DNA from 4 places in the Streptomyces sp. NPDC040610 genome. Region 2 is predicted to be linked to each of the others. Evidence: riboswitches for the same ligand, from Rfam matches in the RefSeq annotation. Region 2 holds a riboswitch; each other region holds the start of a gene.
The links. A riboswitch is a leader RNA that binds a small molecule or an ion and turns the genes downstream of it on or off. The one in region 2 is predicted to bind cyclic di-AMP.
Positions count from the first base shown of each region.

Region 1: linked by a shared signal. The riboswitch ahead of ACZ6AA_RS01780 (C40 family peptidase) and the one ahead of ACZ6AA_RS11275 (C40 family peptidase) in region 2 are both predicted to bind cyclic di-AMP.
Region 3: linked by a shared signal. The riboswitch ahead of ACZ6AA_RS37715 (M23 family metallopeptidase) and the one ahead of ACZ6AA_RS11275 (C40 family peptidase) in region 2 are both predicted to bind cyclic di-AMP.
Region 4: linked by a shared signal. The riboswitch ahead of ACZ6AA_RS20950 (transglycosylase family protein) and the one ahead of ACZ6AA_RS11275 (C40 family peptidase) in region 2 are both predicted to bind cyclic di-AMP.

Region 1 covers NZ_JBVIXA010000001.1:353,176-360,056, forward strand. The annotation lists gene ACZ6AA_RS01755 (PspC domain-containing protein) at 1-333, opposite strand, end outside; gene ACZ6AA_RS01760 (PspC domain-containing protein) at 579-1,868, shown strand; gene ACZ6AA_RS01765 (LuxR C-terminal-related transcriptional regulator) at 1,865-2,605, shown strand; gene ACZ6AA_RS01770 (C40 family peptidase) at 2,705-3,763, opposite strand; gene ACZ6AA_RS01775 (hypothetical protein) at 4,211-4,564, shown strand; gene ACZ6AA_RS01780 (C40 family peptidase) at 4,698-5,930, opposite strand; cyclic di-AMP (ydaO/yuaA leader) riboswitch at 5,939-6,095, opposite strand; gene ACZ6AA_RS01785 (ATP-dependent DNA helicase) at 6,382-6,881, shown strand, end outside.
Region 2 covers NZ_JBVIXA010000002.1:1,125,753-1,132,633, reverse strand. The annotation lists gene ACZ6AA_RS11310 (8-amino-7-oxononanoate synthase) at 1-544, shown strand, start outside; gene ACZ6AA_RS11305 (DUF397 domain-containing protein) at 602-826, opposite strand; gene ACZ6AA_RS11300 (helix-turn-helix domain-containing protein) at 836-1,696, opposite strand; gene ACZ6AA_RS11295 (ATP-binding protein) at 1,959-2,390, shown strand; gene ACZ6AA_RS11290 (LysR family transcriptional regulator) at 2,469-3,380, opposite strand; gene ACZ6AA_RS11285 (LysE family translocator) at 3,559-4,227, shown strand; gene ACZ6AA_RS11280 (DUF6328 family protein) at 4,220-4,771, opposite strand; gene ACZ6AA_RS11275 (C40 family peptidase) at 4,875-5,348, opposite strand; cyclic di-AMP (ydaO/yuaA leader) riboswitch at 5,352-5,521, opposite strand; gene ACZ6AA_RS11270 (hypothetical protein) at 6,165-6,494, opposite strand; gene ACZ6AA_RS11265 (ATP-dependent Clp protease proteolytic subunit) at 6,502-6,881, opposite strand, start outside.
Region 3 covers NZ_JBVIXA010000018.1:126,438-133,318, forward strand. The annotation lists gene ACZ6AA_RS37705 (MFS transporter) at 1-845, shown strand, start outside; gene ACZ6AA_RS37710 (PP2C family protein-serine/threonine phosphatase) at 1,028-2,191, shown strand; cyclic di-AMP (ydaO/yuaA leader) riboswitch at 2,422-2,557, shown strand; gene ACZ6AA_RS37715 (M23 family metallopeptidase) at 2,569-3,684, shown strand; gene ACZ6AA_RS37720 (aldo/keto reductase) at 3,838-4,782, shown strand; gene ACZ6AA_RS37725 (PrsW family intramembrane metalloprotease) at 4,811-6,175, opposite strand; gene trmB (tRNA (guanosine(46)-N7)-methyltransferase TrmB) at 6,235-6,881, opposite strand, start outside.
Region 4 covers NZ_JBVIXA010000005.1:494,142-501,022, reverse strand. The annotation lists gene ACZ6AA_RS20965 (DUF501 domain-containing protein) at 1-80, opposite strand, end outside; gene ACZ6AA_RS20960 (FtsB family cell division protein) at 166-660, opposite strand; gene eno (phosphopyruvate hydratase) at 762-2,048, opposite strand; gene ACZ6AA_RS20950 (transglycosylase family protein) at 2,447-3,172, opposite strand; cyclic di-AMP (ydaO/yuaA leader) riboswitch at 3,177-3,360, opposite strand; gene ACZ6AA_RS20945 (LysM peptidoglycan-binding domain-containing protein) at 3,564-4,661, opposite strand; gene ACZ6AA_RS20940 (cytochrome P450 family protein) at 4,829-6,085, opposite strand; gene ACZ6AA_RS20935 (nucleoside triphosphate pyrophosphohydrolase) at 6,198-6,881, opposite strand, start outside.

The sequences.
Region 1 (6,881 bases), on a different contig from region 2:
CAGCGCGTGGCCGTCCACGCGGCCGGTCAGGAGGCGGCGGGCCTCGTTCTCGTCCTCGTCGTCGTACGGCACGAACAGCCATGCGAAGCCGTAGAAGACCAGGCCGAGACCGCTGGTGATCGCGAGCACCGCTAGGCCGATGCGGAAGATCACCGGGTCCATCTGGCAGTGCCGCCCCAGGCCCGCGCACACGCCGCCCAGCTTGCGGTGCCGGCGGTCGCGGCGGAGCTTGGGCTCGCGCACGGCCTCCGGACCGCCCGGCTCCGCGGCCGTGGCGGTGGCGGTCTCGTGCGGCGGAGCCGACGGGCCCGACGCGGGCTGCTGATCTGTCATGAGTCCATGGTGACGGCCAGGCGCCCGCCGCGGCAGCCGGGACAACCCTGGCCCAACCCTGAAATCGCCCCTGACCGCCCCGGAGCCCACAGCCCTGACCCGGGCCCCGGGTCGGCCCGGGAAGCCCGTGCGGGAGCCCCGGCGGACCGGCCGGGGGACCGGCGCCGGACCGGCCGAGAGATCAGGGGAGTCTCGGGGCTCGACCCTGATGCCCCCGCACGCGCCCGCGTGTGAACATCGGACACATGCCGGAAGCCGCAGCTGTACCCATCGAAGACGAGCGGCCGCTGCGGAAGCTCTATCGCAGCGGCGAGGGCCGCCTGCTCGGCGGGGTCGCGCGCGGCCTCGCGGGGCATCTCGGGCTGCCCGTGATCTGGGTGCGGATCATCTTCATCGGCCTGTTCCTCGACAACGGCCTGGGCGCGCTGCTGTACGCGGCGTTCTGGTTCTTCGTGCCCCTCGGTGTCGGCGGTGTCGGCGGCGCCCAGCGACCGGCCGTGGTGTCCACCGAGACGTCCCCGGACGGCCGCCGCAAGCTGGTCGCCCGCAAGCCGGACAAGGGCCAGATCGTCGCGCTGGCCGCGATGGTCATCATCGTCATGGTCTTCGTCGGCAGCGTCGACCTGGAAGGCCCGACGCAGGCTTATCTCTGGCCGACCCTGCTCGTCGCCGCCGGTGTCGCGCTGGTCTGGCGCCAGGCGGACAACGCCCGCAGGGCCCGCTGGATGGAGGTCGGCCGCAGACGGCGCACGCTGACGATCGCCCGGACCGCCGCCGGAGTGGTCCTCGTCGGCGTGGGCGTGTCCGGCATCTTCGTCCTGCGGGGCTCCGCGTCCGACCTCGGCGCCGCGCTCCAGGCGGCGCTCGCCGTGCTCGTCGGGATCGCGCTGCTCGCGGGCCCCTATCTCGTGCGGATGTCGCAGGACCTCTCCGAGGAGCGGCTGATGCGCATCCGCGCCCAGGAGCGCGCGGAGGTCGCCGCGCACGTGCACGACTCGGTGCTGCACACCCTGACCCTGATCCAGCGCAACGCGGACAGCCCGGGCGAGGTCCGCCGCCTCGCCCGCGCCCAGGAGCGCGACCTGCGCGCCTGGCTGTACAAGCCGGAGGGCACCGGCAAGGACGAGGCGGAGGAGCCCGACACCCTCGCCGAGGCCGTGCGCCGCAGCGCCGCGGAGGTCGAGGACAAGCACGGCGTTCCGATCGAGGTGGTCGTCGTCGGGGACTGCCCGCTCGACGAGGGGCTGACGGCGCAGATGCAGGCCGCGCGGGAAGCGATGGTGAATGCCGCCAAGTACGGTGGCGAGGGCGGCGCGGTGCAGGTCTTCGCTGAAGTCGAGGGGGAGACGGTCTTCGTGTCCGTGCGGGACCGCGGCCCGGGATTCGATCTGGACGCGGTGCCGGACGACCGCATGGGCGTACGAGAATCGATCATCGGCCGGATGCAGCGGAACGGCGGTACGGCGCGGTTGCGCGCGGTGCCGGGCGGCGGCACGGAAGTCGAGCTGGAGATGGAGAGGACGGCGGCGACATGAGCGACGCGACCGAAGAGGGCGGACCGACGGAGGCCGACGTCCAGCGGGGCGGCGAGGCGGGCGGCGCCGGGGCCGGGCGGCGCGTGCAGGTCGTCCTGGTCGACGACCACCGGATGTTCCGCACCGGCGTGCAGGCGGAGATCGGTCAGACGGAGCGCACGGGCGTCGAGGTGGTCGGGGAGGCCGCCGACGTCGACCAGGCGGTCACGGTCATCACGGCGACGCGCCCCGAGGTGGTGCTCCTCGACGTGCACCTGCCGGGCGGCGGCGGGGTCGAAGTCCTGCGCCGGTGCGCGCCGTTGATGGCGGACGCGGAGAACCCGGTGCGGTTCCTCGCGCTGTCGGTGTCGGACGCCGCGGAGGACGTCATCGGGGTCATCCGGGGCGGCGCCCGCGGCTATGTCACCAAGACGATCACCGGCACGGACCTGGTCGACTCGATCTTCCGGGTCCAGGAGGGCGACGCGGTGTTCTCGCCGCGGCTCGCCGGTTTCGTCCTGGACGCGTTCGCGTCGACGGACGCGGCGCCGGTCGACGAGGACCTGGACCGCCTCACGCAGCGCGAGCGCGAGGTCCTGCGGCTCATCGCGCGCGGGTACGCGTACAAGGAGATCGCCAAGCAGCTCTACATCTCCGTGAAGACGGTCGAGTCCCATGTCTCGGCGGTGCTGCGCAAGCTCCAGCTCTCCAACCGGCACGAGCTGACCCGGTGGGCGACGGCGCGGCGCCTGGTCTGACGGCGGTCGGGCCCACGCCACGGCGGGGTCGGGCCCACGCCACAGCAGGGTCGGGATCGCCCCACGGCAGGGTCGGGCCCACCGCGCGGCGGGGCGGACTCACCCCACCCGCGTCGCCCCGGCGAACGGCATCTGGTCGATGGGCGCGAGCCGCACCGGCGCGCTCGGGTTCGGGGCGTGGATCATCTTGCCGTCGCCGACGTAGAGGCCGACGTGGCTGATGCCGGAGTAGAAGAACACCAGGTCGCCCGGCTGGAGTTCGGCGCGGGAGACGCGCCGCCCCGCGTCGATCTGGGCGTATGTCGTGCGCGGCAAGGAGACGCCCGCGGCGCGGTACGCGGCCTGGGTGAGGCCGGAGCAGTCGAAGGCGCTCGGGCCGGTGGCGCCCCAGACGTAGGGGCTGCCGAGGGCCTTGTAGGCGTACGAGACGGCCGCCGCGGCGCGGGAGCCGACGGCCTTCGAGGCGCCGGGCGCGGGGCCGCGGGAGGCGTCGCGCGAGGCCCTGTCGGCGTCCCCGGCCGCCCCGTCCGCGGCGAGGCGGGCGCGCTCCTCGCGGGTCAGCCGCGCGAGCAGCCGCTTGGCCTCGGCGAGCTTGCCCGTCACGGTCTTCTTGTGCTTCCGCAGGTCCGCCTGGCGGGACTTGAGGTCGTCGAGCGTGCCGTCCGCCTCGGTGTGCAGCTGGTCGAGCTCACGGATCTGGTGGCGTACGTCGGTGACGGTGGCGGCCTGGCGGTGGCCCGCGCGGTCGGCGCGAGAGGCCCGGTCGAGGAACTGGTCCGGGTCGGAGGAGAGCGCCAACTGCACCGACGGGTCGATGGCTCCGGTGCGGTACTGCGCGGTGGCCAGTGAACCAAGGCCCTGGCGGGCCGTGTTGAGCTTCTCGGTCCTGCGGGCCGCCTCGTCGCGCAGGTCGGTCAGGGACCGCTCGGCCTTGTCGGCCTTCTCCTTGGCGCCGTTGTACTTCTCGGTGGCGACCTCGGCCTCGCGGTAGAGCTCGTCGACCTTGTCCTTCACCTCGCTGGGAGTGAGCCGGGGCTCCGCGTGTCCGGTGCCCTCGAAGGCGGTCGCGGTGGCGGCCGACGCGAGGGCGAGGGTGGCGGCCGTACGGGCCGTATGGCCGCTGAGCGAGCGCCGTTTGGGCTTGCGGTGCGCTGCCACGGAGGCTCCACGTCCTTCCTTGTGGCCGGGGCCCCCACCGGTGCCGCCGAGCCTGACGCCGCTGCGGTGCCGGTCCGACGGCGCTCGCACAGGGGAGCGGGACGCCGTCGGACTTTCTCGGCGGAGGTGGCCGACTGCCGCCCCTGACGGGGTGGCGGTGGGGAGCCGGTCACCTGGCAGAGGACGCTAAACCTGACCGTCACCGGTTCGTGACCCGATGTGCGCTAACGACGGATGAGTGGCGAGGAGTGAACGGATTCGAGCGGCACGGCCGGGGTGCGGTGGCGGGTTTCGCGGCGCGCGTGACCGATGTGGCGTTTGTGGCCCGCCTTCTCGGTGGTGGGTGATACGGCGCCGCCCGGTGACGGACGCCGCGGCCCCGGCGGCCGGGACGACTGCCCGGCCCCGCCCGGCTCCCGCCGAGCGCCGGGAATTAGGCTCCGCCCCATGGACGTACTCATCCATCTCTTCGTCGGCCTGCACATCATCGGCATCGCCTCGCTCCTGGGCGGCTTCCTGACCCAGATGAAGGCGATGGGCGAGGGCACGGCCCGGTTCAGCCCCGCGATGCTGCACGGCGCGTTGACCATGTTGATCACCGGAGTCGCCCTCGTCGGGTTGAACCAGGCGGACGACAACACGGTCAACAACCTCAAGATCGGCATCAAGCTCGCGCTGCTGATCGTGATCCTCGGGCTCGTGTACGTGAAGCGGGACGAGGAGAAGGTCGACAAGGGGATGTTCGGGGCGGTCGGTGGCCTCACGACGGCGAACATCTTCATCGCGGTGCTCTGGACGTGACCGCCATCCCCTGACAGGTCCGACAGGTCCGACGGGTCCGACAAGTCTGAGAGGAATTGCCCCGCACGCACGCGTGCGGGGCAATTTCGTAGCTCTACGTAGACAGCGATTACGTGCGCGGAGGGTTAACGGTTCACGCGGGGCGGACCACGCTGTGGATCGGCATGTAGTAGATCGACTCGACGCGGACGTTCGCGCCCGGCTTCGGGGCGTGGATCATCTTGCCGTCGCCGATGTAGATCCCGACGTGACTGATGTCGTCGTAGAAGAACACCAGGTCACCCGGCTTGGCCTGGGAGGTCGGCACGGTCGTGCCGACCTTCACCTGGTCCCAGGTGGTGCGCGGCAGCGAGATCCCGGCGGTCTTCCAGGCCGCCTGCGTGAGCCCGGAGCAGTCGTAGGAGCCGGGCCCCGTGGCGCCCCACACGTAGGGCTTGCCCATCTGCTTCTCGGCGAAGGCGATCACCTTCGCCGCCTTGGCCGCGTATCCGCTGCCCGCACCCGAGCCGGAACCCGTGTCCGAGCCCGAGCCCGCCCCGGAGCCGCTGTCCGCCCCGGAGTCCGAGCCGGACCCCGAGCCCTGCTCCTGCCCCTGCTCACGCTCCCGCTCGCGCCGCTCGGCGGCCTCCTTGGCCTTCCGCTCGCGCTCCTCCGCGGCCTGCTTGCGCGCCAGCTCGGCCGCCTTGCGCTTGGCGGCCTCCTCCTTGCGCTTCTCGATCGCCGCGAGCCGCGCCTTCTCCTCGGCGGTCAGCTTCGACAGGAGCGAGCGGGCCTCGGTCAGCTTGGTCTGGACGGTCCGCTTGCTCGACCGGAGGTCGTCGCGCGAGTCCTGCAGCGACTTCAGGCTCTTCGTGGCCTTCGTGCGCTGCTTGGTCGCCGCGACCTGCTGGGTCTGGTAGTCGTCGACGGCCTTCTTCTGGCGGCTGGTGAGCCGGTCCGCGAGGTGGTTCTGGTCGAAGAAGCCCTTGGGGTCGTCGGCGAGCATCATCGCGGCGGTCTCGGAGACGGCACCGGTGCGGTACTGCGCGGCGGCGAAGGAGCCGAGCTCCTGCCGGGCCTCGTTCAGCCGGTCCGTGCGTTTGGCCACGTCGTCCAGGAGCCGGTCGGCCTTCTTGCGCTGCTTGTCGGTGCGCTCCTTGGCCGAGTTGTACTTCTGCGTGGCCACTCCGGCCTGCTGGTAGAGGTCGTCGACCTTCTTCTGGACCTCTTCGAGGCTCGGCTTGCCCGGCTCGGCGGGGGCGGCCGGCGCGGCGTTCGCGCTCTGCGACAGCAGGGCCACCGATGTCAGGGCGGCCGTCGTGATGCCGAGGGCCGGGGTGGTGCGTATCAGGGCTGAGCGGCTGCGCGGCTTGCGGTGCGACGCCAAAGCTGGCGACTCCTTCCGTGGACCGCCTACCGGGTTAGCTGTCGGGTTCGGGCGGGTGCTCCGGAAGGCTGCCCTACCGCTGCGTACGTCGTACGGAGCGGATTCACCCCAAAGAACATGGTGGGTCCCCGGCTCCGAACACGTCGGACTCGGCGGAGGCCGCGCGTGACCGGCGGGGATCGCCGGTGGGGGGACGTACGGCCCGCGCAGCACGCTAGCCAACTCCCGTGGCACGAGGGAAGGATGATGTTCGATATGCCCGATACATTTTCGTGACTTTACGAGGCCCTTGGTGCCGTGCTGACGCGGACGGCCGGGGCCGTGGCGCAGCGTGACGCCCCGGGCGCGCAGCGGGGGCGTGGCCGGAACCGGGCGGGCTCGGGGCGGCCTCGGGGCGGCCTCGTGGAACCCGGGGCGGGTTGTCAGTGGGGCCGCCTAGACTCGGGAGGCGATGAGCAGCCTCTTTGACGACAGCTTCCTGGCGGACCTCAAGCCCTCGCAGGGCCACGACGAGGAACCCCCGCCGCCGCCCGAGGACAGCGCTCCGGAGCCCATTCCGGACGACTTGTTCCAAGGGAAGTTCGACGCGCCCGCACCCCGGGACGCGTACTACCGGGACGGTGCCCCCCGCCCGGCGATCGACCCGGCGGCGCTGCTCGACGGCCTGAACGAGAACCAGCGCGCGGCCGTCGTGCACGCGGGTTCCCCGCTGCTCATCGTCGCCGGCGCGGGATCCGGCAAGACGCGGGTGCTCACCCACCGCATCGCGTACCTCCTCGCGGAGCGCGGCGCGCACCCCGGCCAGATCCTCGCGATCACGTTCACGAACAAGGCCGCAGGCGAGATGAAGGAGCGCGTCGAGCAGCTCGTCGGCCCGCGCGCGGGCGCGATGTGGGTGTCGACGTTCCACAGCGCGTGCGTGCGCATCCTGCGCCGGGAGTACAAGAAGCT
Region 2 (6,881 bases):
GCACGGGCTCGGGGTGCTCGGGGACGGCGGCCGTGGCGCGCCGCACGCGGCCGGGCTCGCGGGGTCCGCCGACACCGTGGTCACGGTCACTCTGTCGAAGTCGCTCGGCAGCCAGGGCGGGGCCGTGCTCGGCCCGGCCAAGGTCATCGCCCACCTGGTCAACGCGGCCCGGACCCTCATCTTCGACACCGGGCTCGCCCCGGCCGCCGCCGGTTCGGCGCTCGCCGCCCTGCGCCTGCTGCGCCGCGAGCCGGAACGGGCCGTCCGCGCGCGGGCGGTGGCCACGACGCTGCACGAACTCCTGACCGAGGAAGGGCTTTCGGCGGTACGTCCCGACGCCGCCGTCGTCTCCGTGCGCGCGCCGTCGCCGGAAGCAGCGGTGCGCTGGGCGGCCGACTGCCGCCGCGAGGGTCTGGCCGTCGGCTGTTTCCGCCCGCCGTCGGTTCCCGACGGCGTCTCACGGTTGCGGCTGACCGCACGTGCCGACCTGAGCGACGCACAGGTCGCCGAAGCCGTCGCCACGATCAGCCGCACCGCACCCTGACTCCTGAGATCTGGCACCTGAGACCTGGGTCCAGGGTCCGGCGCTCTCACCCGGGCTTCACCGAAGGGCGTCGATGAAGTCCTCCCAGGCGGCAGGGGAGAAGAGCACGGCTGGACCCGCCGTGTCCTTCGAGTCGCGCACGGCGAACAGACCGGCGAGCGGTCCGGAGCCGAGCGGCGCTGTTTCCACGCAGTTGTTCATTCCATTGCTGCGGCTGCTGCGCCGCCACCGCGCGTCCCTGAGAGACGTGCTGGAGGGAACGGACCGAGGCAGTGCAGTCATGGTGCCTCCTTACGCGCCGTCACCTAACCCGGCGATGAAATCCATTGAATCCTGAACGGAAAGCGCCTGTCCCTGAAGAGAGTTGAAGGCGTCGGTATACGCCTGAAGGTCTTCTTTCCGTTCGAGGTAGAGGCTACTCGTCAAGTGGTCGAGAACAACCACATCCAGATCAGAAATGTTCGGAAAGGAGAGAATAACGAAAGATCCGATGAGTCCGATGTGCTCGCCGGAGACGAACGGCAGCACCTGGATGCGTACTTGAGGAAGGCGCGCCGCCTCCAGGAGCCGCCGCAACTGCCCGGCGAGGACCTCGGGACCGCCGATCTGACGCCGGAGCACCGCCTCGTCGAGGATCACGCTGAGCCGCAGCGGCGGCTCGCTGCGCAGCACGTCCTGCCGCGCGAGACGCACCTGCACCAGGGCCCGCACCTGCTCCTCGGGCAGCCCGCCGAGCGCGGCACGTGTCACCGCGCGGGCGTAGTCCGGCGTCTGCAGCAGACCGGGGACCACGGTGGTCTCCAGGGTGCGCACCCGGCAGGCCTGTGACTCCAGACTGATGAAGTCGCGGTACGCCGGGGGCAGCAGACCGCGGTAGGCGTGCCACCAGTGGTGCCGCCCGTTCTCGTCCTCCCCGCCCGCGAGCACGACCAACAGCTCGCGCAACTGCGGATCGTCGACCTCGTACGCCTCCAGGAGCAGTCGCACGTCCGAGGCGCGCACCCCGGAGCGCCCGGTCTCGATCCGGCTCACCTTCGACTGGTGCCAGCCGACCCGGGCGGCCGCCTCGCCGCTGGTGAGTCCGGCCTGCCCGCGCAGCGCGCGCAACTCCGCGCCGAGCTTGCGGCGCCGCACCGCGGGACCGTACTGCATGTCCGTCTCCTTCCGGACGTCCGCGCCAACCGTACGGGACAGCGGGAGACTGTAGAGGAAGCGCCAGTGTTGCGCCCAAATACGGTCTGCCGTCGCAGAGTTCACCGCTTCGAGCGACAGATATATGCACATCTCGGTGGATCGCCGCGCGTCACCGGCCCAGGAGTGGCACTCTGGCGCGAAGCACCAGTTCCGGGACTGTCCTCGAGTTCTTCCGCCACGAGTCGGAGTCCGGTCCCGGTGGGAAAGGGACAGTGTCGCCATGGCAGACCTCCAGGAAGCATCAGTCACTCTGCCGAGCGATCCTGTCTCGGTCGCAGCCGCCCGCAGGTATGTGGCGGACACCTTGTCGGAGTGGGGCCTTCCGGCCGACGCCGATGTCGCCGACACGGTGCGGCTCATCGTCTCCGAACTCGCCACGAACGCCGTCCAGCACACCCTCGGCCAGTCCCCGACCTTCACCGTGGACGTGCAGCTCGACCGCGACGAGCAGCTGCGCATCGGCGTCACGGACAGCCACCCGCGCTTCCCCCGGCGCCTGCCCGCCGCCGTGCAGCAGGACAACGGCCGCGGCATGGTCATCATCCGCTGGCTCACCGCCGAGTGCGGCGGCAGACTCTCGGTCTGTCCGACGGCGGAGGGCGGCAAGACGGTCTGGATCACCCTGCCGTGGTCGGTGCCGGTCCAGAGTTGACGCCCCGCGGTACGCGGCGTGCGGGCCCGCGGGCACCACAGGCGCGCGGGGCCGTCGGCGGCCGGGGCACGCGGTGCCTCAGGTGGCCGAGCGGCCGAACGTCCCCCGCAGCAGCGCGCGGAACGTGTCCGCGGCCGGGCTCGACTCGCCGGTGCGGTGGCCGACCCAGATGGTGCGCCTGAGGTCACCCGGCTCCAACGGCCGGACGCCGACCGGCGTCGCCGCCGTGCGGGCCACCATCTCTGGGACCACCGCGGCGCCGAGACCCGCGCTGACCATCGCGCACACCAGCGCGTAGTCCGGCGTCTGGACGAGCACGGCGGGCGCCGCCCCCGCCCGCGCGAGCGCCGCCTCCACGCCCTGCCGCGGCGGATGCGCCGGCGCCATGCTGATCAGGGGCTGGCCGGAGAGCTCGGCGAGCGGCAGCCGCCCGGTGCCCGCCGTGAGCGCGTGCCCCGGCGCCGTCACCAGCACCAATTCCTCGACGAGGACCGGCTCCAGGGTCACGGACGCGGGCGGCGCGGGCAGCTCGGCGGGTTCGTACGTGTGCGTCAGCGCCACATCGGCGTCGCCCGCCGCCACCGCGGCCACGCCCAGCGGCGGCTCGTAGCCGGTGACCGTCAGCTCGACGTCCGGATGCGCCCGGCGGAACGCCGTCAGGGCGGGCGGCAGCAGATGGATGCCCGCCGTCGTGAACGTGGCGACCCGCAGGCGCCCGCCCGACAGGCCCACGAGCTGCGCCAGCTCGTGCCGGGCCAGCTCCATCTCGTCCAGGACACGGCGGGCGCGCGCCAGGAGCAGCTCGCCCGCGCCGGTGAGCCGCGCGCCCCGGTGGTGCCGCACGAGCAGCGCCGCCCCCGCCTCCCGCTCCAGCTTGGCGAGCTGCTGGGAGAGCGCGGGCACCGTATAGCCGAGCCGTTCGGCGGCGCGGGTGATGGAACCGGCTTCGGAGACCGCCACGAGCGCCGCGAGCCGCGTCGGGTCGTACATGCCGTGCCTCTTCCTGTGGCCGTGGCCCGCCGTCCTGCCGCGGTACCCGGACGCCGTCGCCCCGCCTTCCGGGACCGCCGCCGGATCCTACCGGCAGCCCAGCCTAAACAGATGCTTAAGGAAGACGCAGAAGATCTCAAATACCTGCTGAAGGCTCACCCGCGGCAGAGTGGCCGTCATGGACGCTCAACTGGTCGCCTTCACCGGCGTCGCCGCAGGCATGGTCGCCATGCCCGGCGCCGACTTCACCGTCGTCGTACGCAACGCGCTCGCCTCCCGCCGCGCCGGAGTGCTGTGCGCGCTCGGCATCGCGGCGGGACTCCTGGTGCACACGGCGCTCGCCGTCGCCGGGGTCGCGGCCGTACTCGCGGCCGTGCCCGCGCTGTTCCGCGCGCTGCAGCTGGTGGGCGGCGGTTATGTGCTGTACCTGGGGGTGCGGGCGCTGCGGGCGGCGCTGCGGTGGGAGGGGCGGCCGGGTGCGGGGGAGAGGCAGGACAGGGAGGCGGCTGCGGGGGAGGAGGGTGTGCGGGCGGTGGCCGGTGGGCGCGGCGGTGGTCTGCGCGAGGGCTTCCTCACCAACGCCCTCAACCCCAAGGCGTCCCTGACGTTCCTGAGCGTGCTGCCTCAGTTCGTGCCCGCGGGGAGCCCCGCGATGCCGCGCACACTGCTGCTCGCCACGATCGTCGTGGCCTTCGCGCTCCTGTGGTTCCCGGCCGTCGCGCTGCTGGTGGACCGGGTCGGCCGTCGGCTGCGCGAGCCCCGCGTCGCCAGGGCGATCGAGGGCGGCACCGGGGTGGTGCTCACGGCGCTGGGCCTGGCGCTCCTCGTGGAGCCGTTGTTCACGTAGCCCCATCGGACGGGCCGTCGCTCTGTTGCTGCCGTCGCGCGACCGTCCACGGGAGCAGCGCCCACAGGCCACCGGACACCAGCAGCGTGGCCCCGGCGGCGCAGAAGGCGCCGGTGCGGCTCGCCGCCACGTCCACGACGAGCAGGACCGAACCGGTGAGCGCCAGGGCGAGGACGGCGAGTCCGGCCCCGGCGAGCCGCGACGACACCTTGACGACGAGCGGCTTCGCGCCGCGCCCGAACAGCCCCCGGTGCAGTGCGGCGGGTGCGGTGAACAGAGCGGCCGCGAGGACGGCGAGCAGCAGCGTGGTCACGTACGTGGCGCGCTGGAGGGTGTCGAGCGAGGGGAAGCGGGGGGTGAAGGCGAGTGTGAGCAGGAAGGCGAAGAGGAGCTGCACGCCGGTCTGAGTGACCCTCAGTTCCTGGAGCAGCTCGAAGAAGTTGCGGTCGGCGCGTTCCAGCGGGGTCTCGTCGCGGCCTCGGCTGGCGTCGTGCGCGGCGGTGCCCGCTGACCGGGGGCCGTCGGTGGGGACGTTTTCGGACATGCACTACGAGTATCCCGGGCCGCCGCGAAGCACTCCTCGCGTCGGCCCGGTCACGCCCGGACGGCGGTGCCTGCCCGAAGGCGCCGTCGTCCGGGCACTCAGGTCAGCGGACTCGGCCGTACCAGACGCTGTTCGTCCAGATCTTCTCGAGGCGTACCACCGTGCCCCGCTTCGGGGCGTGCCAGATCTTGTTCTTGCCGGCGTAGATGCCGACGTGGTAGACGTTCCGGCCGGAGTGGAAGAACACCAGGTCGCCGCGGGTGCGGTTGCCCTTGGAGACATGGCGGGTCTTGTTGTACTGCTGCGCGGCGGTTCGCGGCAGCTTCTTGCCCACGCGCTTGTACGAGTAGAGCGTGAGGCCCGAGCAGTCGAACCGGCGCGGCCCCACGGCTCCGTAGCCGTACGGGGAGCCCTTCTTGGAAGCCGCGATCTTGAGCGCCTTCGTCCCGTGTGTGGCGGCCTCGGCCTCGGAGACCAGACCGGGTGCCACGATGGTGCCGCCCACGGCGGCGAGCGTGAGTGCCGATGCGGTACCGGCCCTCGTCAGCAGCGACGGAACACGATTCAGCGCAGTCATGCGCAACCCTTCGTCAGCCGCCTGTGAAGGATGACCTGTCGGGTTCGGGCAGGCGAAGATGCCCGGTCGCGTCGCGACTTCACCCCAAGGGCCGGCCGGTCTCCCGGACGGTCCGCCTTGCTGGGTCCTCCACTCCTGCCGATGCACAGATGTCGACCGGGCATCCGGGTGGCGGCAGGACTCGGCGTCCACCCGGACCGCCCCGCCGCCTGTGGCGGGGGCTTGTCGTCGGAAGGGATCTTCACCCGAGAGTGGCCAAAAAACCGAGCCGAATCGGCTGTATGTGAGGCTCCTCACGACTGACCCGTTCGGGTGGACAGAGCCGGAAAGGGACCTGGATCACAGTCGGAGACGATTGCCCGAACAGCACTGGAACGTCCGGTTCCGGCTGCCGCGTAAGGGAGTTGTGCAACTCCAGGGGCACACGCGTGCGAGTGTTTCCTACGCTGAAAGAGCTACCACCTCTGGTCGCACCCCGGTCTGGACCGGAAGTGGCGCGACACCCGTCCGCGCGGCCCGCACCCTCAACGTGCGGACGGCGCGGACGCGCTGAGGCCGTGGCGCTCCGACGGGCGTCCGGTGCGACGGCGCACCTCGGGTGCGCGGACGCGAAGGAGAGGGTGCGGCGCGGCGCGGGGCGGTGGGGGACCGGCAGGCTCGGCCTCGACGGCCCCCGTCAACTCGTAGCAGAAACGCTTGGCCGACTCGCCGTTTATAGGTGCCTATAGGTGCGCTGTTCATGGGGGCGCTGTTCAAAGGGGCGCTTCATCGGTGCGCTTCATCGGTGCGCTCACCCCACCCCCCGGGGCTGATCGGTCATCCACCCGTCGGTGGCGCCTCCTCGCCGACCGCGGGCGGCGGCACGGTCACACGCGCGGCACGTCGCTCGCCGTCCAGCGTGCGCAACGCCCGGGCCAGCGTCGTCGTGTGGACCTCCGCCTCGCCCCGCTGGTGCATCAGCGTCAGGGCGTCCCGCAGCTCCGTCGCCCTGCTGACGAGGGCTTGTGCGGCGCGCAGGCCGCCGTACGTGTGCTCCGCGCGCGCCGGATTGATGCGGCCGACGAGGTCCACGACCGCGAGATAGGCGTCGATCAGCTCGCCCTCGGCGCGGGTCAAGGCGGGCAGCGGCGGCAGTTCGGGCAGCACCCGGGCCTCACTCGGCGGTCGTGGTCGTGGCCCCGCGGTTCGGTACGACCCGGTCCACCAGGCCGAACTCCACCGCGGCCGCGGCGTCCAGGACGGTGTCGCGCTCGATGGCCGCCGCGATCCGCTCGGCGTCCTGCCCCGTGTGGCGCCCGAGCATCTCCTCCAGGAGTGCGCGGGTGCGCCGCAGTTCCTCGGCCTGGATGACGAGGTCGGTCGGCTGGCCCCGCAGCGCCTCGGCCAGCGCGGGCTGCTGGAGCAGCACCCGGGCGCCGGGCAGGATCGACCGCTTCCCCGGCGTGCCCGCGGCGAGCAGCACGGCGGCGGCGGACGCGGCCTGGCCGAGGCACACGGTCTCCACGTCGCAGGTCGTGAACCGAAGGGTGTCGT
Region 3 (6,881 bases), on a different contig from region 2:
TCGCGCTGTTCAACGTCTTCTACCAGACCGGCATCCTGGTCGGCCCGCTCGTCGGACTCGCCCTGACCGGCGTGGACTTCAAGCTCACGTGCGCGGTGGCGGCGGTGCTCTTCGCCCTTCTCTCGGTGGTGCAGGTGCTGCGCCTGCCGGTGCGCAAGGGGGAGGCGGCGGCCGGGGACGGCCCGGACGCGGCCCAGGGGCAGTGGCGGGCCGTGTTCGGCAACCGGCCGTTCTGGCTGTTCTCGCTCGCCATGACCGGCTCGTACGTCCTGTCGTTCCAGGTGTACCTCGCGCTGCCCCTCGAAGTGGAGCGGCTGCTCGGCGGGGGCACGGCGACGACGGTCGCGACCAGTGCGCTGTTCGTGGTGTCGGGGCTCGTCGCGCTCGTCGGGCAGCTGCGGATCACCGACTGGTGCAAGCGCACCTGGACGCGGGAGCAGTGTCTGGTCGCCGGGCTCGCCCTGATGGGCGCCGCGTTCCTGCCGCCTGCCCTGGGCGGACCCGGGTACGCGGGCGTCACGGCGCTGCTGCTGTGCGCGGCGGCGCTGGCGGCCGCGAACGCCGTGCTCTACCCCTTCGAGATGGACACCGTCGTCTCGCTCGCGGGGGAGAGGTGGGTGGCCACGCACTACGGCCTCTACAACACGGTCTGCGGCGTCGGCATCACCGCGGGGAACCTCGCGATGGGCGCGCTGCTCGACGTGGCGGAGGACCGGGGGCTGCCCGCGGTGCCGTGGCTCGCGCTCGCCGCGCTCGGCGGCGGCTGCGCGCTGGCGCTGCGCTCGCTGGGCAGGTCCGGTCGGCTCGCGGCGCCGGTGCCGGTGCTCGGGGGTGACGCGGCCTGACCCTCGCGCGCCCGGGGCGTGCGGTGCCGGTCCCACTCGGCCCCACGCCTCCGGGCGCGTCCCCGCCCCACCACACGGCTCACCCACTCGGCCCACATCAGGTCGCCCCGGGCCCCCGCTGCGGGAAGCCTGGATGGGCCGACGCGGCGCTGATGCGGTGGAGTGGAGTGGTGGTGGTTGCTGTGCGTGGTGGGGGGCCTGATGGTGCGCGGGGCGGCCCGGGGGGTGGGGGTGAGGAGCCCGGGGGTGGCAGGCCCGGTGAGCGGGCCCTCGTCCGCGCGCTGCCCCCGCTCCTCCTCGTCGCCGGGGTCTGCTTCGAATTGCTCACGCCGCCCCAGTTCACCGCGTCCCCGCTGTTCGCCGCCGCTCCCCTGATCACCGCCCCGTTCTTCCGGCTGCGGACCACCGTGGCGGCCGCCGCCGTGTCCTGCCTCGCCGTACTCGCCCTGCGCGTGAGCCAGCAGGGCAACCGCGCCGACGTACAGGTCGTCACCGAGTTCCTGACCATGCTGACCGTCGGCATCCTGGCCGTCGTCATCAACCGGGTCGTCCGCCGCGGCGACGCCCGCCTCGCCTCCGCCCGCTCCATCGCCGAGGCCGCCCAGCGCGCGGTCCTGCCGCAGCCCGACCCGCGGATCGGCGGCCTGGACATCGCCGCGCGGTACGAGGCGGCGGAGGCCGACGCGTTCATCGGCGGTGACCTGTACGCCGTGCAGGACACCCCGCACGGGGTGCGGCTCGTCGTCGGTGACGTACGGGGCAAGGGGATGGGCGCGGTGGCCGCCGTCGCCGTCGTCATCGGGGCCTTCCGGGAGGCCGCCGAGCAGGAGGCCACGCTGGAGGCGGTGGCGCAGCGCCTGGAGCGCGCCCTCGCGCGGGAGGGCACGCGGCGCGACGGGCTCGACGCCTTCGAGGGGTTCACCACGGCGGTCCTCGTGGAGATCCCGCGCGGCGACGAGGGCACCGTACGGATCATCAACCGCGGCCACCCCGAACCGCTGATGCTGCGCGCCGACGGGCGGCTGTGCGTGCTCTCGCCGTCCGAGCCCGCGCTGCCGCTCGGCATGGGCGACCTCGGCGCCTGGCCGGACCGCGCGGACCAGAGCCCGTTCCCGCCGGGGGCCACGCTGCTGCTCTACACCGACGGGCTCTCCGAGGCCCGGGACGAGGACGGCCGGTTCTACGTCCCCGCCACCCGGCTCGGCGGCCGGATCTTCCCCGGCCCCGCGGGCCCCGACTCGCTCCTCGCGACCCTCGTCGACGAGGTCCGCCGGCACACCGGGGGCGCCGCCACGGACGACCTGGCGATGCTCGCCGTACGCCGCCCGGTGACGGTCGGTGACTGAAGAGCACCCCTCCGCAGCCTGATTGACGCGATGTCAGCACGTCGTGGAGATCCAGAACGCTGCGGTGCGTCATGGCCTCCGCTCAACTCGCCCTACTCCAGCCGCTGATGTCCCTTGTGTTCGTAGCGTAAGCGTTAACGATCAGACGGAACAGCTTGGAATACGGCACCGCTGTCTATTAACGTTCGATAACGCAGCGCGGTCGTCCCAGTCGGCACTCCAGTCGGCTCCGTGCGCACGCGCCTAATCCCGCAAGGGAGCCGGGGAACCACCACATTGGGGTGAATCGGGCAAGCGGCACGCCCGTAGGAGACCTTCCTGCTCCGAACCCGTCAGCTAACCCGGTAGGCGAGAAGGAAGGAAAGGAGTGCGCCCCCGTGGCGTCCAACCGGCCTGCCCCCGAAGCGCTCTACGTACCGAACGACGACTCCGAAGAAGGACCGGAAGGTCCCGACAGATCCACGGGGTTCGGCGGGTACGCCCCCCAGGAGCCGTGGGAGGAGTGGAACCCCACCGCGGAGTCCATCCGCCCCGTGCGCGGCAGGCACCGGGTCCACAAGAAGGGCGGCGGCGGACTCGCGCGCAGCTCCACCGTCCTCGGCGTCGGCGTCATCGCGGCCGTGGGCGCGGGCGGCATCGCCACCGCGCAGGGCGGCAAGCCGCCGGTCTCCATCGCCATGCCGGACATGTCGGCGGTCACCGACCAGCTCCCGGAGGCCAAGTCCCTGCCGGGCGTGGGCTCCCTGATATCCGACGACTCCGACGGCGGTGCCGACACCTCCACCGTCGCGGCCGCCGCGCCGCTCAGCTCCGCGGGCGTCACCACCGCCGACGCCGAGCGCGGCACCACCGGCGCGGGCGAGGCCCTGCGCGCCCGCATCATGCAGCAGGCCGAGAACCAGCAGCACCAGGCGGAGGACGCCCAGCGCCTCGCCGCCGAGGACGCCGCCGTGAAGAAGGCCGCCGAGCAGGCCAAGGCCCAGCAGGACAAGGCGGAGGCGGCCGCGAAGGCCAAGGCCGCCGAGGAGAAGCGCAAGAAGGCGGAGGCCGCGCGCAAGAAGGCCGAGGCGGCGCGCCTCGCCAAGCTCGCCAAGGCGTTCTCGCTGCCCACCTCCTCGTACACCCTCACCTCGCACTTCGGCGACTCCGGCTCCATGTGGTCCTCCGGCCAGCACACCGGCCTGGACTTCGCCGCCCCCACCGGCACGCCCCTCAAGGCCGTGCACACCGGCACCATCAAGTCGGCGGGCTGGTCGGGGTCGTACGGCTACCGCACGGTCCTGGAGCTGGAGGACGGCACCGAGATCTGGTACTGCCACCAGTCCTCGATGAGCGTCAGCGTCGGCCAGAAGGTCACCACGGGCGACGTCATCGGCCGCGTCGGAGCGACCGGCAACGTCACCGGACCGCACCTCCACATGGAGGTCCACACCAGCGGCGGCGCCAACATCGACCCGCTGGCCTGGCTGCAGGGCAAGGGCCTCAACCCGTAACACCCCACCGGCTCCGGCGGTCCTGGCGACGACCCCCCGACGCCAGGGCCGCCGGTTGGGATCCGTGACGGCGGAGCCACACCGGGGAGGGGGGCGGGGATTTCCGTGGGCCACACACGGAATTCGTTCCCCGGTGCGGATGTTGAGCCCGTTATGACCACACTCCGCCCGCTGGGCTCCTCCGACCTCGAAGTATTCCCCCTCGCCCTCGGCGGCAACGTCTTCGGCTGGACCGCGGACGAGACCCAGTCCTTCGCCGTACTCGACGCCTACACGGCCGCGGGCGGCAACTTCGTCGACACCGCCGACGTGTACTCGGCCTGGGCGCCCGGCAACAAGGGCGGCGAGTCCGAGACCGTGCTCGGCCGCTGGCTCGCCGCGCGCGGCAACCGCTCCGACGTCGTCATCGCCACCAAGGTCGGCGCCCACCCCGACTACAAGGGCCTCGCGGCGAACACCATCAAGTCCGGCGTCGAGGAGTCGCTGCGCCGCCTCGGCACCGACTACATCGACCTGTACTACACGCACTACGACGACCCGTCCGTGCCGGTCGAGGAGTTCGTCACCGCCCTCGACGAGCTGGTGCGCTCCGGCAAGGTCCGGGCGATCGCCGCGTCCAACATCAGCGCCGAACGCCTCCAGGAGTCCCTGGACTTCTCCGACCGCGAGGGCCTGGTGCGGTACGTCGCGCTGCAGCCGCACTACAACCTGGTCTCCCGCGACACCTACGAGGGCCCGCTCCAGGAGGTCGCGTCCCGCTCGGGCCTCGCGGCCATCCCGTACTACTCCCTCGCGTCCGGCTTCCTGACCGGCAAGTACCGCCCCGGCGCCGAGGTCGACAGCGCGCGGGCCGGCAGCGCGGGCGCCCACCTGGAGACCGAGCGCGGCCAGCGCGTCCTCGCCGCCCTCGACGCGATAGCCGAGGAGCGCGGCGCCCAGCACGCGACGGTCGCCCTCGCCTGGCTCGCCGCCCAGCCGACGGTGGCGGCGCCGCTCGCCTCCGCGCGCACGGCCGAGCAGCTTCCGGCGCTGCTGGAGGTGGCCGACCTCGACCTGACCCAGGACGAGGTGGCCCGCCTCACCGCCGCGTCGGCGTGAGCGGACCGGGCGCGCGGCGGTCCGTGCGTCAGGTGCGGTAGGGGTTGTACGAGGGGTAGGCGGGGCCCGGTGATCCGTACGGGGCGGGGGGTGCGGCGCGGGTGCCGTACGCGGAGTACGGCATGTGCGGCGGGCCGTACGCCGTGTACGGCAGCGGCACCACGACCGGCGCCGTCACCCGTGCCGCGTACGCGAGCGCGGGCCGCACCACCTCGCGGCGCTCCCACAGCGCGTCGAGCAGCTCCCGCTCCCGGACGGCGAAGTCGGCGCGGGCCCTGCCCCGGCCCGCCCGGTGCCGAAGCAGCGCGAGCGACGTCGCGTACGTCTCGTACGCGGTGACGGTCCGCCCGCCCGGTCTGCCCAGGTGGTGCGTGGCGTAGTCGCGGGCGAGGTTCCGCGCGGGCATCGAGCCGAGCGCGTACGGCTCGGCCGCGGTCAGCCAGCCCGCCGCCACATAGGCGGGCAGCTCGGCGCGCACCAGGCGCAGTTCGCGCTGGCGCAGCCAGACGGCCAGCCAGCAGAGCAGTCCGAACAGGGGCAGCATGAAGGTCGCGTACACGACGAAGAAGCCGTACTCGCCGAAGCTCGCCGAGCCGTTCCAGAAGGCGTGCAGGCCCATGGCGAGCAGCAGCCCGGCGATCGGCAGGAGTATCCGCCGGACCGTGTGCCGCTCGCCGCTGAGGGCGGCGATCCCGAAGCCGATGCCGGTGAGCACGGTGAACAGCGGATGCGCGAACGGCGACATCACGACCCGGACGAAGAACGTCGCGGCCGTCACCGACGCGAGGCCGGTCTCGCCGCTGAGCTGGTCGGTGCCGAAGGCGTTGCCCAGATAGAGGATGTTCTCGGTGAAGGCGAAACCGGTCGCGGTGACGCCCGCTATGACGAAGCCGTCGACGACACCGGTGAAGTCCGCTCTGCGGAAGAGGAAGACAAGGAGGACGGCCGCCGCCTTCGCGGTCTCCTCCACGATCGGGGCGATGACGGTCGCGCCGAGCGTGTCGGCGCTCGTCGGGTCGGCGGTCGCGGTGGCTATCCAGCGGGTCGCGAAACTGTTCGCGACGATCGCTATCAGCGCCGCCGCGCAGGCGCCCCAGGCGAAGGCGAACAGCAGATTCCGCCACGGCCCCGGCGCCACCCGGTCCAGCCACCGGAACGCGGCGATGAGCAGCGGCACCGGCAGCGTGGCGAGGCCGAGGCCCACCAGGAACCCCTCGGTGCCGGTCTGCTGACGCACCAGCGCGAGGATCACGAGACCGGAGAGCGCAAGCAGCGTGACCGGCGCGGCCGCCCTGATCGCCCGCCGCTGCCACCAGTGCGGATGCCGGGATCCGGGTACTCCGGCGGGCCCGGCGGGCGCCGGGTTCGTCGGGTACGCGGGACTGGTGGCCACGGCTTTGACAGTAACGAGGGTTGTGGCGGACCGCGATGGTGCCTCGGGGGCCGAGGGTCTCAGGAGCGGGGACGGTCCTCGGGGGCGGCCGGTTCCACCGGTGCCACCGGGATCTCCCGCGGCTGCTCCGCGAGGGTGGCGGCGCGGCGGAACAGCAGGTCGTGGACGACGTGCCCCTTCCGCAGGCCCTGGCCCTCGAAGCGGGTCTGCGGCCGGAAGTCGGGCCGCGGCGCGTACCCGCCGTCCTCCTGGACGTTCTCGAAGTCCGGGTGCGCGGTCAGCACCTCCAGCATGTGCTCCGCGTACGGTTCCCAGTCCGTCGCGCAGTGCAGCAAGCCGCCCGGCTTGAGGCGGGGCGCGAGGAGGCTCAGGAACTCCGGCTGGATCAGGCGGCGCTTGTTGTGCCGGGCCTTCGGCCATGGGTCCGGGAAGTACACGCGGACGCCGTCCAGGGACTCCGGGGCGAGCATCTCCGTCAGGAGGATCACGGCGTCGCCGTTCGCCACCCGGACGTTGGACAGCCCGTTGCGCTCCGCGAGATTGAGCAGGTTGCCCTGGCCCGGGGTGTGCACGTCCACGGCGAGGATGCGGGTGCCGGGGTCGGCGGCGGCCATCTGGGCGGTGGCCTCGCCCATGCCGAAGCCGATCTCCAGGACGACGGGGGTGCTCCCGTCGGCGTGCCCACCGCCCTCGGCGTCCGCCGCGA
Region 4 (6,881 bases), on a different contig from region 2:
CGTCCGAGCTGCTCCTGGAACGCGGCGATGTCGGCGTCCGTGGGCGCGGTGGGCTCGGTCTGGGGCGGGGGCGTCTGCATGCCTGTCTTTCGGTTCGTTCGGTTCTGCGGCGAGGTTCAGGGGTGGACAAGGTAGCGGGGACGGGCGGCGCGGCGGGCGGACACGTCAGTCGTCGTCGCCCCGCTCGGCGCGGTCGGCGCTGTCTACGCCGTCCCACACGTTCGCGTACCAGGGCCGGTCCGCCGCCGCCTCGTCACCGCGGTGGTCCGCCGCGGCCGCCGGGTCGATGACGGTGAACCCGGTCTCGCCCGGCATCACATAGTGCAGCCGGTCCCGGACGCGCTGCTCGGCGTACGCGTCGTCCTGCCAGCGGGCCTTCTCGTCGCGCAGGCGCTCCACGTTCTCGCGGTGCTCGGACTGCTTCTGCCGCTGCTCGGCGATCTCGGCGCGCTGCGACACGTACTGCCTCATCGGATAGGCGAGCGCCACGACCAGCGAGCACACGACGAGCACGAGGAGCGCGGCCCGGCCGGTGAGCCGGGAGCGGCGGGCCTGGCGCTTGGTCTGCGAGCGGTAGACGCGCTCGGCGGTCTGCTCGCCGAGCAGCCGCAGCCGGGTCGCCGTGGAGAACCGGTCCTTGTCCCGGACTTTCCCGGCCATGTGTCTCGCCTCCCCAGTACGCGCGTACGTCCCCGCACACGGTACGGGACCGAGTACGGGGACGTACGTACGACTGGCTAGGGCTTGGCCCGCGAAGCGGCTCAGCCCTTGAAGCGGGGGAACGCGCTGCGGCCCGCGTACACCGCCGCGTCGTCGAGGATCTCCTCGATGCGAAGCAGCTGGTTGTACTTGGCGACGCGGTCCGAGCGGGCCGGGGCGCCGGTCTTGATCTGGCCGCAGTTCACGGCGACGGCGAGGTCGGCGATGGTGACGTCCTCGGTCTCGCCGGAGCGGTGCGACATCATGCACTTGAAGCCGTTGCGCTGGGCCAGCTCGACGGCGTCGAGGGTCTCGGTCAGCGAACCGATCTGGTTGACCTTCACCAGGAGGGCGTTGGCGGAGCCCTCCTCGATGCCGCGGGCCAGGCGCTCGGGGTTGGTGACGAAGAGGTCGTCGCCGACGATCTGGACCTTGTCGCCCAGCTTGTCGGTGATGACCTTCCAGCCCGCCCAGTCGTCCTCGAACAGCGGGTCCTCGATGGACACGAGCGGGTACGCCTCGACGAGCTCGGCGTAGTACTCGGTCATCTCGGCGGCCGAGCGGGACTTGCCCTCGAACTCGTACTTGCCGTCCTTGTAGAACTCGGACGCGGCGACGTCGAGCGCGAGCGCGATCTGCTCGCCGGGGACGTAACCGGCCTGCTTGATGGCCTCGACGATGAGGTCGAGGGCGGCGCGGTTGGAGTCCAGGTTCGGCGCGAAGCCGCCCTCGTCGCCGAGGCCGGTCGACAGACCCTTGGTCTTCAGGACCTTCTTCAGCGTGTGGTAGACCTCGGCGCCCCAGCGCAGCGCCTCGGAGAAGGACTCCGCGCCGATCGGGGCGATCATGAACTCCTGAATGTCGACGTTGGAGTCCGCGTGGGACCCGCCGTTCAGGATGTTCATCATCGGAACGGGCAGCAGGTGCGCGTTCGGGCCGCCCAGGTAGCGGAAGAGCGGCAGGTCGCTCGCCTCGGAGGCGGCGTGGGCGACGGCGAGGGAGACGCCGAGGATGGCGTTGGCGCCGAGCGAGCCCTTGTTGTCGGTGGCGTCGAGGTCGAACATCGCCTGGTCGATCAGGCGCTGCTCGGTGGCGTCGTAGCCGACGAGCTCCGGGCCGATCTGCTCGATGACGGCGAGAACGGCCTTCTCGACGCCCTTGCCGCCGTAGCGGTTGGCGTCTCCGTCACGCAGTTCGATGGCCTCGAAGGCGCCGGTGGAGGCGCCGGACGGAACCGCGGCGCGGCCGGTGGACCCGTCGTCGAGGCCGACCTCGACCTCGACCGTGGGGTTGCCTCGGGAGTCCAGGATTTCCCGGGCTACGACGACGTCGATGGACGGCACGAGCATCTCCTTCTGGGATGTGACGCTAGGGGCGCATGGCGTGCACCACTGGGGGCGCGGGCTTGCGCATGGCTTGCATGGTCTTCATCGGCCCTGCGTCTCCTGAGCCTAACGGGCCCGGGAGCTTCGGCCAGCCGACCGCCCGCCCCGTGGGACGGCCATCGGGCCAATTCCCTGGGAATCAGGACGGAACCACAGGTTCTTACCGGTCGGTAGCTTCGCCCTGGGCGTACTTCGGAGCCGCCGGGGCACCCGGCAGGGCCGCCCCGGACAGCACCTCGCCCCGGTGCGTACGGGGGATACGCGCACCGGGGCGAGGGAGACCCGTGGGGACGGGGGCGCTCCGCGGGACGGAGCGGGGGCGCTGTCCGGACGGGCCGGACAGGCGCGGGTCGGGCTCAGCCTCAGCTGAGGTGCAGCTGCTGGCCCGGGTAGATCATGTCGGCGTCGGAGATGATGTCGCCGTTGAGCTTGTAGACCTTGTGCCAGCCGCCCTTGACGTCGTGCTCGTCGGCGATCTTGGACAGGGTGTCGCCCGTCTTGACCTTGTACTCGCCGTCGCCCTTCTTCACGACCTTGCCGGTCGGGGTCTGGACGGTCTTCTTCGACTCGGTCTGCGGGGCGGCCTGCTGCGGCTTCGGCTGCGGCTTGGCCTGCTGCTGCGGCTGAGCCTGCTGCTGCGGCTGCTGCTGGGGCTTGGCCTGCTGCTGGGGCTGCGTCTGCTGCTGCGGCTTCTCGGCACCGCCGCCGTTGTACGGGGCGCTGGTGAGGCCCACGCCACAGCTCGGCCAGGCACCCTTGCCCTGGCCCGCGAGGACCTTCTCGGCGATCTCGATCTGCTGGGCCTTGGAGGCCTTGTCGGCGGTGGCCGCGTACTTCGTACCGCCGTAAGCGGCCCAGGTGGAGGCGGAGAACTGCACGCCGCCGTAGTAGCCGTTGCCAGTGTTGATGGACCAGTTGCCGCCGGACTCGCACTGGGCGACCCGGTCCCACTGGTCGACGGTGGCGGCGTTCGCGGTACCGGCGGCCATCAGCGGGGCGGCGACGGCAGCGCCGGTGACACCGACGACGGCGGCCGCGCGGGTGGCCTTGGACGGACGACGGTGCTTGCCCTTGCCGGAAAGCAGCATGGAGTGATCCCCTCACCGACGCCTGCGAGGTGAGCTGTCGGGTTCGGGCGGGTGAGTGCCCGGCCGTACGGCTTCCGTACGACTTCACCCCTAGCCGGTCCTGCGCGTCGTGCGGCCACTGGCCGCTCAACGCGTGGGCCCGGCGCTTACCTTGGGTCCCCCGCTCCTGCCTTCGGCGCTCGAAGCGACGACTGTTCCCGTCCGGCCGTTGGCAGGATTCGGCGTACCGACCGGCGGGGCCCGCTGTGGCGAGCGGTCACGACCGTAGACAGGCAATCACCGGAATTTCAAAGACGATCAGGGCTTCTGAGACCCATCTCTCACTTGCCTCTCACCGTCTTTAAACCGGACATTCACCGCGAACTGCCAGTCAATTTCCGCTCCGCAAGGCCTACTTCCGGTCCGCCTCCGCGGCCTGTTCCTCGCTCAGGTCGAGTCGCTGACCGGGGAGGATGAGATCCGGGTCACCGCCCACGGTCCGCTTGTTCTCGGCGTAGAGGGTGGACCAGCCGCCGTCAAGGTCGTGCCGGTCGGCGATCTGCGAGAGGTTGTCGCCGGAGCGGACCGTGTAGGTGCCCGCGGGGTCACGGGCGTCACGCGCGTCGCGCCCTTCACCGCGCGACGCGTGGCGGCCCGCGGAGCCCGCGCCGCCCTTCTCCGCCTCGTCGGCACTGGAGCCGCGGTGGCGGCCCGAGGGAAGGCCGGAGGAGTCCTCGGAGCCCTCCGCGGAGTCGTCGGCGCCCGACGGCTCACGGCCCGCTTCGGACTCGGCGTCGGGCGAAGTGGTGCCGCGGTCGCCGGACTTGCCGTCCTCGTCCGCCGAGCCCTTCTCGCCCCTCTGTCTGCTCTTGTCGCGTTCGTCACTCTTGCCGGCCGAGCTGTCGCTGTCGGGCTTGCGGTGCTTGCCGGTCTCCTCGGACTTTCCGTCCTCGGCGTCCGCGCCGCGCTCCTCACCCTTCGCGTCGGCGGAGTCCTCGGCGCCCTTGCCGTCCTTCCCCTCGCCCTTCTCGCCCTTCTCGCCGTCCTTGTCGCCCTTGGAGTCCGTGGCGCCGTCGGACGGCTCCGCGGGCTTCGACGGGGCGACCGGGAGGCCCGGGTCGACGTCGGCGGCCGCGCCGCCCTTGCTGAGGCCCGCGGCCGGGCCGCAGTTCGGCCACGCGGCGGGGCCCTGGTCGGCCAGGACCTTGTCGGCGACGGCGATCTGCTGGGAGCGGCTCGCCTGGTCGGCGCTCGGCGCGTACGCGAGGCCGCCGTAGCTCTCCCAGGTCTCCTGCGTCAGCTGCAGGCCGCCGTAGTACCCGTCGCCCTTGGCGCTCCACGCGCCGCCGCTCTCGCACTCCGCGACCTTGTCCCACGTCGAGGCGTCGGCCGCGTGCGCGCCCGTGGCGCCGAGCAGCGGGATGGCGATGGCGGATCCCGTGACGCCCGCCGCGACGACGATCGCCGGGGCCTGGCGGGGACGGCGGTGACGGCCTTGGCCGGAGAGCATGCACGTGCCTTTCGAGCGACGACAAGAACAGCTGCGACACGTGGTGCCAAGGGGTGCCGAGCCGTCGTGAACGTAGCCGCAGTCGAACGTCAGTCACAAGTCGATGCAGCGCAGATCACGTGAAAGTCACAGTCTTGACGGTACGTCAGGAACGTGCCGGTCCCCCGTCAGCGGCCGGGCGGCGTGAACGTCACCGGCAAGGTCCGCAGGCCACGCATGATGAGCCCGCCGCGCCACCTCAACTCCTCAGGATCGACGGCGAGTTGCAGGTCGGGCAGCCTGCGGAGCAGCGTCGCGAGCGCCGTCTGGCCCTCCAGGCGGGCCAGCGGGGCGCCGAGGCAGTAGTGGATGCCGTGGCCGTATCCGAGGTGCTGGTTGTCGCTCCGGGACAGGTCGAGGAGGTCGGGGTCGGGAAAGCGGGCCGGGTCGCGGTCGGCGGCGGCGAGGACGACGAGGACGGGGTCGCCCGCGGCGATGTCCTGGCCGCCGACGCGCAGCGGTTCGGTGGCGAAGCGCCAGGTGGCCAGCTCCACGGGCCCGTCGAAGCGGAGCAGTTCCTCGACGCCGGTCTCCAGGAGGCCGGTGTCCCCGTCGGTGAGGGACTGTTGCAGCAGGGCACGCTGCCCGGGGTGGGTGAGCAGTGCGTACGTACCGTTCCCGATGAGGTTGACCGTTGTCTCGAAACCGGCGAAGAGAAGGATGAAGGCCATCGCGGCGGCCTCGTTCTCCGTGAGGTGCTCGCCGTGGTCGGAGGCGCGGATGAGGCCCGAGATCAGGTCGTCGCCGGGGTCGTTGCGCTTGCGGTGGATCAGGTCGGCGAGATAGCCGCGCATCTTCTTGACCGAGCGCGCGACGCCGCCCCGGGGCCCTCCCCCGTGCCGGATCATCATGCCCGCCCAGTCCCGGAAGTCGTCCTGGTCCTCGCGCGGGACGCCGAGCAGGTCGCAGATCGCGTAGATGGGGAGCGGGAAGGCGAACTCATGGATGAGGTCGGCTTCGCCCTTCGCCGCGAACCCGTCGATGAGCTGGTCCGTCAGCTCCTGCACGCGCGGCGCGAACTCGGCCACCCTGCGGGGCGTGAACGCCTTCGACACCAGGCGGCGCAGGCGGGTGTGGTCCGGTGGGTCGATGTTGAGCAGATGCGTCATCAGCTCGGCCTTGCGCTCGCCCGGGATGCCCGTCTTGCCCTTCGCGTGCGCGGGCTCGTCGTGATGCGCCGGGTTCTTGCTGAGGCGCTGGTCGGCGAGGGCCTGCCGGGCGTCGGCGTAGCGGGTGACCAGCCAGGCCTCCACCCCGCTGGGGAGTTCGGTCCGGTGCACCGGTGCGTGGTCGCGGAGCCAGGCGTACGCGGGGTACGGGTTGGCTGCGAACTCCCAGGTGAAGAGGTCCGGGGCGGGGGGCGCTGGCTGGGGCTGGTCGTGCATGGATCGACGGTATCCGGCTGTGGCCTCGCGGTGCGCCCCAGTCCCGCCCCTTCTCCGAAACCGGGGGCTGCCGCCCCCTGGACCCCCGCTGTCGGCGCTCCGCGCCTCGTCCTCAAACGCCGGACGGGCTGAAATCCCCCTCCGCCGCCAGGATCGCGTCCCGGTACGCCCGTGCCGCCGCCCGCAGCGCCGCCTCCGGGTCCACGCCCTCGGCCTCCGCGCGCACCGCCATCGCGAGCAGTTCGTACCCGACGCCCTCCCCTGTGGGCAGCGGGACGGTCAGGCCCGCCGTGCGGACCCGGGAGGACAGCTTCGCGGCCAGGGCCAGGCCGGGCTGGCCGAGGGGGATGCCCTCGGTGACGGAGTCGCGTTGCTTCTCCACCGCCTTGGTGCGGAGCCAGTGGGCCTTGACCTCTTCCGGGGTGGTCGCCGTCTCGTCGCCGAAGACGTGGGGGTGGCGGTGGATCAGCTTGTCCACGATGGTGCCCGCGACGTCGTCGAGGGAGAACGGCGCGTCCTCGTCCTCCTCGGCGATGCGCGCGTGGAAGACGACCTGGAGCAGGACGTCGCCCAGTTCCTCGCGGAGTTCGTCCGTGTCGCCGTCCTCGATGGCCTCGACGAGTTCGTACGCCTCCTCGATGCCGTACTTCGCGAGGCTCTGGTGGGTCTGGCGGGATGACCAGGGGCATTCGACGCGGATGCGGTCCATGACCTGGACCAGGTCGAGGAGGCGGGCGCCCGGCAGGTCGTACGAACCGGGGAGCAGCTCCAGGTCCGGCATCGAGACCCGGCCCGA